2 regions of the Klebsiella sp. F11 genome follow, and region 2 is predicted to be linked to the other one. Evidence: predicted binding sites of a transcription regulator. Region 2 holds the regulator's gene; the other holds the start of a gene.
What was found. The regulator Fur, encoded in region 2, represses iron uptake genes when iron is present. The targets are predictions, from matches to a motif close to ATAATAATGAGAACNACTATCAA.

Region 1 (7,257 bases), 530 kb from region 2:
GATATCTATCGCAACTTGCTGCTGGCGCTGCGCTGGACGGTTGGATTGTCCGCTATCGCATTTATTGGCGGGGGCGTCGTCGGTGGGCTACTGCTGGTACTGCGCCTCTCTGGTTCGCGTATCGCCGGCTATTTTGTCCGCGGCTATGTGCAGCTGTTTCAGGGAACGCCGCTGCTGCTTCAGCTCTTTCTGGTCTATTTCGGCCTGGCGATCGCCGGCATTAATACTTCACCATTATTTACCGCCAGTTTCTGCCTGACGCTGTACGCCAGCGCCTATTTAACCGAAATCTGGCGCGGCAGCGTGGAAGCCATTCCGCGCCAGCAGTGGGAGGCGGCGCAAAGTCTGGCGCTTAACTTTCGCGAGCAGCTGCGCTACATCATTCTGCCCCAGGCCCTGCGCGTGGCCATCGCCCCTACCGTCGGCTTTTTGGTGCAGGCCATTAAGAACACGGCGCTGGCGTCGGTGATTGGTTTTGTCGAACTGACGCGCGCCGGACAGATTATCTCGAACGCCACGTTTTCCCCCTTCCTGATTTACGGCAGCGTGGCCCTGTTTTACTTCTTTCTGTGCTTTCCGCTCTCCATATGGAGCCGGCATCTTGAACAACGTTTGTCACGGAGAACCAACTGATGACCCAGACGGCCGATTTTTCCCTGGTGGATATACGCGCGCTGCGTAAGCGTTTTGGTGAAAACGAGGTGCTGAAAGGCATTGATTTGCAGATAAAGCGTCAGGAAGTGGTGTGCATTATCGGCAAAAGCGGCTCGGGGAAAAGCACCTTATTACGCTGCATTAATGGCCTGGATACCTATCAGGCGGGAGAGCTGCTGGTGGACGGGCAGCCGGTGCAGCAGGACAACGGCGCCGCTCTGCGCGAACTGCGGCAGAACGTCGGCATGATTTTTCAGAGCTTTAATCTTTTTCCTCACCTTACCGTGGGTAAGAACGTAATGCTGGCCCCGACGCTGGTGAAAAAGATGGCCAGGGGCGAAGCCGAGCGCACGGCCAGACGGTTGCTGGAACGCGTCGGCCTGGCCGATAAATTTGATGCCTGGCCGGATAGCCTCTCCGGCGGTCAGCAGCAGCGCGTCGCGATTGCCCGCTCGCTGGCGATGAATCCGGAAATCTTGCTGTGCGATGAAATAACCTCCGCGCTGGATCCGGAACTGGTCGGCGAAGTGCTGCAGGTGATTGAGTCGCTGGCGCAGGAAGGCATGACCATCATCATGGTCACGCACGAAATGAATTTCGCGCGCAAAGTCAGCGACCGGGTGGTGTTTATGCATCAAGGACGCGTCCACGAAGTGGGCACCCCGGACACACTGTTTACTCAGCCGCAAACGGCAGAACTTCGTCAATTCCTGGCCTGAGGGCCGCTTATCCACCTGGAGCAAAAAAATGGTACATACGCGTATTCGTCCGTTTAACACCAAAGAGACCTATCCGGAGCAAAATCTCGATAACGACCTGTGTCAGGCCGTTGTCGCCGGGAATATGGTCTTTCTACGCGGGCAAATTGGGCAAAACTTAGACACCCGTGAATCAGTGGGTATTGGTGATATTGCGGCGCAAACCGAGCAGGCGATGTACAACATCAACATGCTGCTGGAAGAGAGCGGCAGCAATCTGCAAGAGATCTGCAAAATCACCGTTTATCTGACCGACGTTCGCCACCGCGAAACGGTGTACAACATCATGGGGCGCTGGCTGAAAGGCGTGTTCCCGGTCTCTACCGGACTGATGATTTCACATCTGGCGCGTCCGGAATGGCAAGTTGAGATCGACGTGATTGCCGTGAAGGCGGGTTGATAAAACGTCAGCGATACGCCCACGCAGGAGCGAACGAGTGAATTAAGGGAGCGGGATAAACGAACAACAGGATTTCCCGCCTCTCCCTTATATTTGTAGTGACGCAGTCAATTTGGCCACCTGATTAAAGGTGATATTCTCACCTCAAAAAAACAGGTGGCTAATGAACAAGTACTTCCCCCCTGAGTTCAGGCTGGAATATGCGCAGCGGATTGTTGATAAGGGTTATTCATATCGACAAGCCAGCGAAGCGATGAATGTCGGTTCTGCCACGCCTGAGAGCCGGGTACGCCACCGCAAGAGCCATAGAACAAATACCATTTTTACTGTAAAACCGTGGCCAATATGACTTGACTACGAAAATCCCGGAGCGGGTCGGTCCGCCCCGGTATTTGCGGAATGAGTGTCCCAACCCTTGCCCTCCCCAGCCTTTGCGCTCCAGCTACAGTTTTCACGCTTAGGTAGACATCGGCTCCCCTGTATACGCATGTAGTTTCTCATCCGCAAACATCGGGCACTGAAAAATAATCCTTATAACCGACGCCTTTTTGTACGTTTCTAATCATCTGAAATAGCTAACCTATTTTGTTCTACGCGCAACTCAAATAAGAATAATACTCATTACCTTGTTGCAAATGATAACCATTAGCAATAAATTACTTTGCGCATCTCTCTTTTTAACAATGGCAAGTGGCTAATTTTATGATAAAAAACGTCTATAAATACTCACTTCTGAGTTCACTTATTTCTGGTTGTCTGGCAATTCCGGCGGTACAGGCCGCAGACGCCAATATAACGACAAACCAGAAAACAGAACAAACAAGCGGCAGTGACCAAAGTGCAAAAAAGGTTACCAGCGATGAAACCATGGTCGTCACGGCCAAAGAGCAAACGCTGCAGGCGCCGGGGGTCTCGATCATTGACAGCGAGGCCATCAAAAAGCACCCAATACAGCGCGACGTCGCTGAGATAATCCGCACCATGCCGGGGGTTAACCTCACGGGTAACTCAAACAGCGGGCAGCGCGGGAATAACCGCCAGATTGATATCCGCGGCATGGGACCGGAAAACACCCTGATTCTGGTTGACGGTATGCCGGTCTCCAGCCGCAATTCTGTGCGCTACGGCTGGAGCGATGAACGCGATACCCGCGGCGACACCAACTGGGTCCCCCCCGAAATGATCGAGCGCATTGAGGTCATTCGCGGCCCGGCCGCGGCGATGTACGGCAGCGGCGCAATGGGCGGAGTGGTGAATATCATCACTAAGCGCGCCACGAATGAATGGCACGGCAGCTTCAACACCTATTACAACGTTCCGCAACATAAATCTGAAGGCAGCACCAAACGCTACAACGGTAGTTTAAGCGGCGCGCTGGCTGATAACCTGACCCTGCGTCTCTACGGGAACTGGAATAAAACCCAGGCGGATGCCCAGGATATTAATGAAAGCCATACCACCCCGCGTATCGGCTCCTATGCCGGCTCCTATCCCTCTGGCCGTGAAGGTTTTATCAATAAGGACATCAATTCGGTTCTGCGCTGGGAATTTATGCCAATGCAGGCGCTGGAGCTGGGGGCCGGCTACAGCCGCCAGGGCAACCTGTACGCCGGTGACACGCAAAATACCAACAGTAATGCGCTGGTGAAAAAGTATTACGGCAAAGAAACCAACGTTCTCTATCGCCAGACCCTCAACCTGAAATATACCGGCGCCTGGGATAGCGGCGTGACCACCAACAACTACGTGCAGTTTGAAAAAACGCGTAATACTCGACTCAATGAGGGCCTGTCCGGCGGTATCGCGGGGATTTTCAGCCCTTCCAATGAAGGGTTTTCGACCATTACGCTGTATGACACCAATCTGCACTCGGATGTGAATATCCCGTTTGATCTGTGGGTCAACCAGACCCTGACCCTCGGCGCGGAGTTTAATCACCAGGCGATGAAAGATCCCGCGTCGAATACCGAATCCACCAGCGGCGGCGGCTCGGTTCCCGGGATTGCCGACACCGGACGGAGCAAATACAGCTCAGCGGATATTTATGGCATCTTTGCCGAAGATAACATTGAGCTGACCGACACAACCCGTCTGACCCCGGGCATCCGTTTCAACCACCAGAGCATCAGCGGCAGTAACTGGAGCCCGGCGCTGAACCTCTCCCAGGAACTGGGCAGCGACTTCACCCTCAAGCTGGGCATCGCCCGGGCGTGGAAAGCGCCGAACCTGTATCAGACCAACCCCAACTACCTGCTCTACAGTAAAGGCCAGGGCTGCTCCGGCGGTCAGGCCTGCTACCTGCAGGGCAACAACGACCTGAAAGCGGAAACCAGCGTCAATAAAGAGGTCGGGATTGAGTACAACCATGACGACGTACAGGCCGGGCTGACCTGGTACCGTAATGACTACCATGACAAAATCGAAGCCGGCGACACATTAGCGGGCACAACCACTTCTGCGAATATCTACCAATGGGAAAATGTGCCCAAAGCGGTCGTACAGGGGCTGGAAGGGACCTTCAACTTCCCGATCACCGACACGCTGAAGATGAACAATAACTTCACCTATATCATCGAGAACAAAAATAAAAAGACCGGCGATTATCTGTCGGTTATTCCTAAATACACCATCAACTCGACGCTGGAGTGGCAGGCCACCAGCGATCTCTCGGTGCAAGGGATGCTGACCTGGTACGGCCGACAGAAACCGAAAAAATATAATTATAAGGGTGAACCCACTTCAGGTAGCGAAATCCGTCAGGTATCGCCTTATGCGCTGGTGGGGATGAGCGCAACCTATGCCATGACGAAAAACCTCGACGTGACGGCAGGGATCGATAACCTGTTCGACAAACGCCACTTCCGCGAAGGCAACGCCCAGAGTACCGGCAACGCCACCACGGGCGCCTATTTGTGGGGCGCGGGGGCGAACACGTATAACGAATCAGGTCGTACCTACTACATGCAGGTGGGGCTGCATTTCTGATAACAACCTGTCGCGCACTATCGCGTGATAAATAAGGGCGGCGGACAGGTCTGACCTTACGCCGCTCTCCTTCAACGCCCGTCAGACTCATCACATTGCGCTGGTCCGCGCCCCTTATCCGTACTCATATGTACTAACGCGCTCTGAAAAGAGGCGTTAAACATCGGTCCGTGCGTCACCCCCGGATAATCCCAATATTCCGCCGTGAGCCCATTTTGCTGTAGGGAGGAAACGCTGTTGTGGATTTGATTCAGAATATCGTGGGATTGAGTTTGCGTATTTTTCCCCGGAGATGCGGAGCCCTCCATGAAAAATAAACTCTTATGGCAATATTGCGCCTTATCGATCGCCGTTAACCGGGTCAATAACGAAACATAGTCTTTTCCCAAAGACGGGCTGGCGCTGTAGTAAACACGAAAGAAAGAGGACGACAACCATGAGTCCAGGGCGAATAAACCACCGTAGGAATGCCCCCAGAGGCCGCGCCGCTCAGGATCGATTTTAATGCCTCGTTCCGCATTCGGCGAAATACGCACCTGCAGCAGCTGACGGAAACCCTCGCTACCGCCGCCCTTGCGACGGTAGCGCCCGTTCACTTCCTCCACGTCCCCGCTCTTCATATCCAGCGCGGGCGTGTAATCGTAAGCCCGCCCGTTCAGATCAAAAGGTAAATTGGTCTGGTAACCAACGGCGACAATAACGGGAGGTGATTTTTCCGCAAGCTGCTTAAGCAATGGTTCCGACAGACGATCCATCACCGCATTGCCATCCAGCATATAAAGAATGGGGTAACCTGACGCCGGTGGGGTTTTATCCGGAATGCCGATCCAGACCCTATAGTGTCTCTTTCCATCGGCGGAGTCGAAATTGTCGACCCTAAAATGGTAAAACGCGGAGCCCCGATCGGCGATATTCGGCCCCAGCGGCGCCATATCGGGTTTAGCAATCCCTTTCGCGCCGTAGAGGAGAGTCATACAAGAGATCGCTGAAAACAGCACCCTGCGACGGCCCCCGTTTTGATACTTGCGGCCATACATCTGTTTGTTATTCCTTAATTACAGGTGAAAGTTGAATTTTTATTACATGACATACGGTTAACGGAAATGGCTCTCGAACCGCTACAGCAGCGTCAGGCCGTCGATGAGCGCTCCGCGCCACCACGCATAATCATGACCGCCGGTATAAATGGCGCAGCGGCTATCGACTCCCGCGGCGAGCAGCCGCTGGTGCAACTGCTGCACGTGCGGAACCGTCGAACCTTCTAACGATCCTACGCATAGCCGAACGCGTACCGTCTGCGGAGGCATAGAGAGCAGGTGCTCGCTTACCCACGAGGTATCGCTGGCGGAAAACAGAAAAGGACGGCCATTGCCGTCCGGCGTCCACCACATCGACGGAGAGTGGCATAGCACCAGACCGAAGGTTTCCGGCGCATCCCGGGCCGCTATCAGCGCGGTCACGCCACCGAGGCTCTGCCCCGCCAGCACTGTCTGCGAACGGCCCGCCCAGCGCCGGTGCGCCTGTTCCGCCAGAATCTCCGGCAGCAGGCGCCCGGCAATATCGAGCACCAGTTCGCGGCGTCCGCCGAGAATGGCGGTACGATCGCGCTCATCGATGTTATCCACGCCGAGGATAGCTACGGGCGGGATACGGCCATTCCTGATGGCGGCGTCAATCGCCGGCGCAACCCCGACGTGATCAAACCAGGTTTCGGCATCCGGCAGCACCAGCAGCCCGAGAGGCTGCGATACGGGCACGTCCGGGAGGTAAAAGCGCACGCGGCGCTGTTTCCCGGCAATAAGCCGTTGTGAAACGCTCAGGCTGCCGGAAAAAATATGCGGTTCCCCCGCCCATTCATCTTGCGCCGGCGCCATGTCGAGCGCCAGAACCGACTCCTTCGCACTCCCCCGCACGTTAATCCCCGGCGTCTTATTCAGCGGATCGGCCTGCCCACTCAGCGTTGAGAAGCGCCCACCCAGCTGGGAAAGCACCTCGTCCGGGGTCTCCTGCGGAATTTCAACGATCGCGTACGAGCCGCAGTAGGTCGCCGGCAGGCGCAGAGTTAAGGTCCAGATATCACTGGACGGAAGGCGGCGCATGAGGCCCTTATCGACGTTGGTTTTATCCGTCACGCGGTTGAGGCGCACGTAAACCCCCTGCAGCGGCTTTTCCGCACGCCACAGGAACGTCACCTCGCGCTCATCGCGGTCGTCGGCCGCCCTGGTGACCAGCGGGATATTCATCGCGGCAACCTCGCGCCAGAACAGAGAGACATCCGGCAGGGAGCCTTCGGCCATCTGTCTAAGAAGAGTGGCCGCGGTGCGGATATCGGTTGGCGCTTCGGGCGGGGTATGTCTCATTTTCAGCATTCCATATCATTGAAAAGTTGTGTTTTTTCTTAACTATCGTTAACTACTGCGGCCGTTCAAAGAACGGCCGCAGTAGTTTATTCACGCGAAA
Region 2 (7,257 bases):
CAGCATAAAACGGTTTACCGCGCGCTTTTGATCGGCGTATTCATCAGATAACAGCAGCTCGCGCATCGCGCGAACCTTATCTTTCACCGGGTTGGCAGGCTTGACCTCAACGGCAGCGGTCGGAGCCTGCGCCGGCGCGGCTTTCGCGACGGCGGTGGCGGTCTGGGAAGCGGCGGAAAATTTCAGCATGCGCCGTAAAATGTCGGATGCACTCTCACCAATATGCTGGGTGTGGCTGGCAATATAGCGATAGAGATCATCATCAACTTCAATTGTTTTCATCTTAATCCAGTGCGATATCTTTTTCTGAATACAAGTTGTCAGGATTATAAGGACAAATCCTAACCGCGGATAGCGTCAAACCAGGATGGCGGTAAAACTCAGATAGCTCTGGGTCTTGCAGCCGGATGGCAGAATGTCCAACATAATACCCTAACCCGACGGAGCGAAAAAAAGAACTTTGCCATGAAATTAAATAGCCGCGCGCAATCTGCGCAAAATCCGCACAATAATTCCCCGGTGGTCCTCGTTCACGGTCTGTTTGGCAGCCTTGATAACCTGGGGATCCTCGCGCGCGACCTGGTTGCCGACTACGATATCCTGCAGGTCGATATGCGCAATCACGGTCTTTCCCCGCGCGATCCGCAGATGACCTACGCCGCTATGGCGCAGGATCTGCTCGACACCCTTGACGATCTGCAGTTGGAAAAAGCGACCTTTATTGGCCACTCAATGGGCGGTAAAGCGGTGATGGCGCTAAGCGCCCTGGCCCCGGAGCGCATCGACGGCCTGGTGGCTATCGATATCGCGCCGGTGGATTATCACGTCCGCCGCCATGACGAAATCTTTGCCGCCATCAACGCCGTGACCGCCACCGGCGCCGCGACCCGTCAGCAGGCGGCGGCAATCATGCGCCAGCATCTGCAGGAAGAGGGGGTGATTCAGTTTCTGCTGAAGTCCTTCGTTGACGGCCAGTGGCGGTTTAACGTGCCGGTCCTGTGGGATCAATATAGCCATATCGTTGGCTGGCAGCCGGTTCCCGCCTGGCCGCATCCGGCCCTGTTTATCCCGGGCGGCAACTCTCCCTACGTGACCGACGAGTATCGCGACGCGCTGCTGGCGCAGTTCCCCCAGGCCCGCGCGCACGTGATTGCCGGCGCGGGCCATTGGGTCCATGCGGAGAAACCGGAAGCGGTATTGCGCGCCATTCGCCGATATCTCTCCTCTTTAGCGGCATAACTGGCTAAAAACTGCCCGACCGCGCCGCAGAATGCCCGCGGTCGTTGGCGCAGCGGTTCGCCTGATGTATTATGGCGCGCTATCTGTGTCGGCAATGGCCCGACAACTCGTTTCCCCGAAGTCACTCTGAATCATGGCAAAAGAACAAACGGACCGTACGACATTAGATTTGTTCGCAACCGAGCGTCGCCCGGGTAGACCAAAGACCAATCCGCTTTCGCGCGACGAACAGCTGCGCATCAATAAACGCAATCAGCTTAAACGCGACAAAGTTCGCGGCTTAAAGCGCGTGGAGCTTAAGCTCAACGCTGAAGCGGTCGATGCGCTCAATGAGCTGGCCGATGCCCGCAATATGAACCGCAGCGATCTGATTGAAGAGATGTTGATGAACCAGCTGGCAGCCCTGCATAGCCAGGGTAAAGTCTGAGAAACCGCAAAAACAGCACTTTCATGTAGCAGAGTGTGCAGTCGGGCGTGATTGCTGTTTCCGCCCCCTCCCCTGTTCTGCTATGATTGCCGTTATCTGCGGGCATTACGCCACTACCACATCATTAAGTATCAAGAGGTTATTTTACTCATGGCAATCATCGGCATCTTTTTTGGCAGCGACACCGGCAACACCGAAAATATTGCAAAAATGATCCAAAAGCAGCTTGGTAAAGACGTTGCTGATGTTCACGACATTGCCAAAAGCAGCAAAGAAGATCTGCAGGCTCATGACATTCTGCTGCTGGGCATCCCGACCTGGTACTACGGTGAAGCGCAGTGTGACTGGGACGATTTCTTCCCGACGCTGGAAGAGGTCGATTTCAACGGTAAGCTGGTCGCCCTGTTTGGCTGCGGTGACCAGGAAGACTACGCTGAATACTTCTGTGACGCGCTGGGTACCATTCGCGATATCATCGAACCGCGCGGCGCAACCATCGTCGGCCACTGGCCAACCGCGGGCTACCATTTCGAAGCCTCTAAAGGTCTCGCCGATGACGACCATTTCGTCGGTCTGGCTATCGATGAAGACCGTCAGCCTGAGCTGACCAACGAGCGCGTAGAGAAATGGGTTAAGCAGGTTTCTGAAGAACTGCACCTCGAAGAAATCAAAAACGCCTGATCGTTAACGGCGCTATCTTGGGATATCGCCGTATTAATAGGTAAAAGCAATAAAACTAATAGCTACAAGTTTTTAACTTTTAATCACATATCTGTACAATGTCCTCTGATTTAACGAGGAGACGTGACGCAGTTTGTAGCCTGTGCCTCGTTTTTGACAGCATACAAGGCTCGATGCTTGCGGTTTTCATTTCATCATGGCAGTTCTATAATGAGACGCGTTACATCGGGTGATTCTCTGTATTACTTCCGCTAATGGAAGTAGATCGTTTAGCAACAGGACAGATTCCGCATGACTGACAACAATACCGCATTGAAGAAGGCTGGCCTGAAAGTCACACTTCCACGATTAAAAATTCTGGAAGTGCTGCAGGGGCCGGATAACCATCACGTCAGCGCGGAAGATTTATACAAACGCCTGATCGACATGGGTGAAGAGATCGGTCTGGCTACCGTTTATCGCGTACTGAACCAGTTTGATGATGCCGGCATTGTTACCCGCCATAACTTTGAAGGCGGTAAATCCGTTTTCGAGCTGACGCAGCAGCATCATCACGATCATCTGATTTGCCTCGATTGCGGCAAAGTGATTGAGTTCAGCGATGACTCCATCGAAGCGCGTCAGCGTGAAATTGCCCACCGTCACGGCATCCGCCTGACCAACCACAGCCTGTACCTGTACGGCCACTGTGCGGAAGGCGATTGCCGCGAAGATGAACACGCGCATGATCCGCTGGAAAAATAATTTCCCGCAGCGTAAGCAGCAAAAAGCCAACCCGAAGGTTGGCTTTTTTTATGCCCACAAATAGGAAGTACGGGGGAAATCAGGGCCGGGTATTGTTGCGGCGGATCTCTTTCCAGATCTGGTCGCAGCGGGCCTTCACCGCCTGATCGTTGCCGGTGCGGGTCGCCTGGATACACTGCTGATAATCCAGCACGCGCACGCTTTCCTGCGTGGCGAACTGCTGATGCTGCTTATCCTCTTTAAGAACGTTCAGCACGCTCTGGCAGGCCTGAACTTTATCCGGATTCCCTTCCGCCGTATTGATACAGGCGCTATAGGCATCCTTCAGTTTACTGTCTTCTTTTGGCGCCGGTGACTGCGTACAGGCCACCAGGCCCGATGCCAGCATGGCGATGAGCAATAGCTTTTTCATAATCAACCTCACGGACTGGCGGCAGGCTTACGCCCGCCGCTGCGGCATCAGAAAATAGTGAACGGGGCAATAACCATAAACTTCACGTCGCGCTCATCCTGGAAGATGTTGCCGTAGCCGCCGCTCCAGCTTGGAATATCGGAGTGGTTGTCGTATTGGGTGAAGTGGAGCTTGAACAGCGTGCCCTTCGCCCGGCCGTCCTGTACGGTATACATGGCATCGAGGCTGTAGGCCGACTCTTCCAGACGCTTATCCGCGTTGTAGTAGGCATCTGGCGTCGCCATTTTGCCCGGCTTCGCATCCCATGCGTAAACGTAAGACGCGCCAAACGCCCAGCCCGGCATATTCCAGTTTTTCATGTCATACATGGCGCCGAAGAACACCGCTTTTTCGCCGTTGGCGTTGAAGTCGGAGCGGTTATCCCACCACACGTCCAGGCGGCCGTTAGAGGATGCGTAGGTTGGAGTCATACGCTGCAGGAAGTAGCCCTGCTGGCCCTCGGCCTTAACCCAGGTGCCTTCCAGACGCAGGTCCAGCACGTCGGCAACCTTGTAGCCGAAGGTCAGCGCCTGCAGCCAGGCGGTGCCGTCATAAATATCGTTCACGCCGCCGTTGCTGACCTTATCGCGGGTGCCGTAGAACTGATAGCTGGTGTTTAACGGGGTGCCGGCAACGTCAAATTTATAGCTGGCCTTGGCAAAATATTGGTCGATATAGCCCTGAGCCTGGCCAAACGCGGCCTCCAGCACGAGGTCATTTTTAAAATCATATTTGGCGCCCAGAGAGTGCAGATAATCGACTTTGGTCTTCTTATCGTTCTGGTAGAAATCATCCATCTCGATATGCCACGGCGCTTTATATTCGTTGGTCCACATGTAGGAGAAACTCAGCGCGCCGGCGTCGCCGTAATCAAAGTTGGCTCCGGCTTCGGCACCTTGATAAGTGCCCGGCATAAAGCTCCAGTGCGGGGCCAGCAGCGTTTGCCCGGTTGGCTGAATATAGCCAGCGCGCGCCCACGCCGGGCCAAACTTAAATTTCGCCGCCGCTTTGTAGAGGCTAATTCCGCTCTTATCGCCGGAGTAATCTTCGTCGTAGGCTTTATTTCTTGAGGAGAAGGCAATTTCGTTGGGGTGGCCGCTTTCGCTGCTTTCCGCCATTTCAATGGCGGTAAAGGCCGCCACGTCAATACCAAACATATCGGCAGCGTAGCCGGACTGGAAATCCAGGTTGGAGTTCCAGGTTGAATGCGAAAGGTTGGTTTTGTACTTATCGCCGTCGGTGACGTCTTTACGGTCGCGCTCGCGCTGCCAGTAATAGATACCGCCGGTTAATGTGGAATCATCAATAAAACCTGCTGCGCTGGCCTGCGGAACAACGATCCAGCTCGACATCGCGGTGACGGCGGCAATAGCCAGCGCCAGCGTACTACGTTTGCCACTAAACGTACGCATGTGCATATCCTCTTTGACGTTTTAAAACGCGGAGCCAAAGGCAAGCCGCGAAAAATAAATAAGACTGCTAAAAAGCGGGGCGGTAAAAGTTCGCATATCCGCTATGGATAGACTATTTTTCGTGACGCGAATTATCAATCTCTTTCGCCGACCAAAGCTTAAGATTATGACAAAGCGCACATAATCTATGTCTGTTTGTTACAGCCTTATATTTCGTACATTTAGCGCGGAAGTATTTGCAAAATCAGGATAAAAGTTGAGATGAAAGCGCTTACAAAGGATTTTTACACAATAATAACGAACGGACCCGACGGGATATATTACCGGCTGTAAACAAGATTAATTCGCATCGCGAAAATAACTACGCCAGCCAATAGCTGCGGGCATAAAAAAACGCCGCGGATGCGGCGTTTTTGATGGCAATGCGGCGACGCGGGTTTATGCGCCGACCTTCGCCCAGGTATCGCGCAGACCAACGGTGCGGTTGAACACCAGATGGTCAGCGCTTGCATAGCGGCTGTCGAGGCAGAAGTAGCCCTCACGCTCAAACTGCAGGGCCTTACCGGCCTGCGCCTGCGCCAGGCTCGGCTCGGCAAAGCCGTGCTTGATAACCAGCGATTCAGGGTTCATGACGGCAAGGAAATCCTCTTCGGCGCCCGGATTCGGCACGCTGAACAGGCGGTCATACAGGCGAATTTCTACCGGCAGCGCGTGCGCCGCGCTCACCCAGTGGATAACGCCCTTCACCTTGCGGCCGTCCGCCGGATCTTTGCTCAGCGTATCGGCATCATAGGTACAGAAGATCGTGGTGAAATTGCCCTCTGCGTCCTTCTCTACGCGCTCGGCTTTGATCACGTAAGCATTACGCAGGCGAACCTCTTTGCCCAGCACCAGACGCTTGTACTGCTTGTTGGCTTCTTCACGGAAGTCCGCGCGATCGATCCAGATTTCACCGCTGAACGGCACGTCACGGCTGCCCATCTCCGGCTTGCTCGGATGATTCGGCATGGTCACATTTTCACTGCCGCCCTGCGGATAGTTTTCGATAACCAGTTTTACCGGATCGATAACGGCCATCGCACGCGGGGCATTTTCGTTCAGGTCTTCGCGAATGCAGGACTCCAGCGACGCCATTTCAATAGTGTTGTCCTGTTTGGTTACGCCGATGCGCTTACAGAACTCGCGAATCGATTCGGCGGTATAGCCGCGGCGACGCAGGCCGGAAATGGTCGGCATACGCGGATCGTCCCAGCCTTCCACGTGCTTCTCGGTCACCAGCTGGTTCAGCTTGCGCTTGGACATCACGGTGTATTCGAGATTCAGACGCGAGAATTCGTACTGACGCGGATGAGTCGGGATGCTGATGTTATCCAGCACCCAATCGTACAGGCGACGGTTGTCCTGGAACTCCAGTGTGCACAGAGAGTGCGTGATACCTTCCAGCGCATCGCTGATGCAGTGGGTAAAGTCGTACATCGGGTAGATGCACCACTTGCTGCCGGTCTGATGGTGATCGGCGAATTTAATGCGGTACAGCACCGGGTCGCGCATAACGATAAACGGCGAAGCCATATCGATTTTCGCACGCAGGCAGGCTTTACCTTCCGCAAAACCGCCGGCGCGCATTTTTTCAAACAGCGCCAGGTTCTCTTCTACGCTACGATCGCGGTACGGGCTGTTTTTGCCCGGCGCCTTCAACGAACCGCGGTATTCGCGAATCTCTTCCGCCGACAGCTCGTCAACGTATGCCAGACCTTTATTAATCAGTTCAACGGCGTAGCTGTGCAGCTGATCGAAATAATCAGACGAGTAGCAAACTTTCCCGGACCAGTGGAAACCTAACCACTGCACGTCGTTTTTAATCGACTCAACGTATTCGATATCTTCTTTCACCGGGTTGGTGTCATCGAAGCGCAGGTTGCATTGGCCTTGATAATCCTGAGCAATGCCGAAGTTCAGGCAAATTGATTTGGCGTGGCCAATGTGCAGATAACCGTTCGGCTCCGGCGGGAAGCGCGTATGAACGGTGGTGTGCTTACCAGTAGCCAGATCTTCATCGATGATCTGACGAATAAAGTTAGTTGGGCGGGCTTCTGCCTCACTCATCATGGGTTCCTCAAAGCGTAAACAACGTATAACGGGACATGATCTTACAAGCAGGACGTAGAGACAACTATTAGTTACTGAAAATACGTATCTGAAGGAGATTATGGGGTCATTTGCGGCAAAAAAAAGCGGCGGAGGTTTCCCCCCGCCGCACAGGCATAAACTCTACTCAGGAGCCTTACTTGCCTTTAATCTCA

Region 1: the regulator Fur is predicted to act here: its motif matches at 2,442-2,464, upstream of AC1M2H_RS17105 (TonB-dependent siderophore receptor).

What each region holds. Positions count from the first base shown of each region.
Region 1 covers NZ_CM160060.1:3,450,061-3,457,317, forward strand. The annotation lists gene AC1M2H_RS17085 (amino acid ABC transporter permease) at 1-633, shown strand, start outside; gene AC1M2H_RS17090 (amino acid ABC transporter ATP-binding protein) at 633-1,373, shown strand; gene AC1M2H_RS17095 (RidA family protein) at 1,402-1,812, shown strand; partial or broken gene AC1M2H_RS17100 (IS3 family transposase) at 1,943-2,122, shown strand; gene AC1M2H_RS17105 (TonB-dependent siderophore receptor) at 2,515-4,797, shown strand; gene AC1M2H_RS17110 (alpha/beta hydrolase) at 4,869-5,834, opposite strand; gene AC1M2H_RS17115 (alpha/beta hydrolase-fold protein) at 5,916-7,157, opposite strand.
Region 2 covers NZ_CM160060.1:3,983,758-3,991,014, forward strand. The annotation lists gene seqA (replication initiation negative regulator SeqA) at 1-282, opposite strand, end outside; gene ybfF (esterase) at 466-1,239, shown strand; gene ybfE (LexA regulated protein) at 1,373-1,666, shown strand; gene fldA (flavodoxin FldA) at 1,817-2,347, shown strand; gene fur (ferric iron uptake transcriptional regulator) at 2,639-3,091, shown strand; gene AC1M2H_RS19730 (ChiQ/YbfN family lipoprotein) at 3,171-3,503, opposite strand; gene chiP (chitoporin ChiP) at 3,551-4,954, opposite strand; gene glnS (glutamine--tRNA ligase) at 5,393-7,060, opposite strand; gene nagE (PTS N-acetyl glucosamine transporter subunit IIABC) at 7,239-7,257, opposite strand, start outside.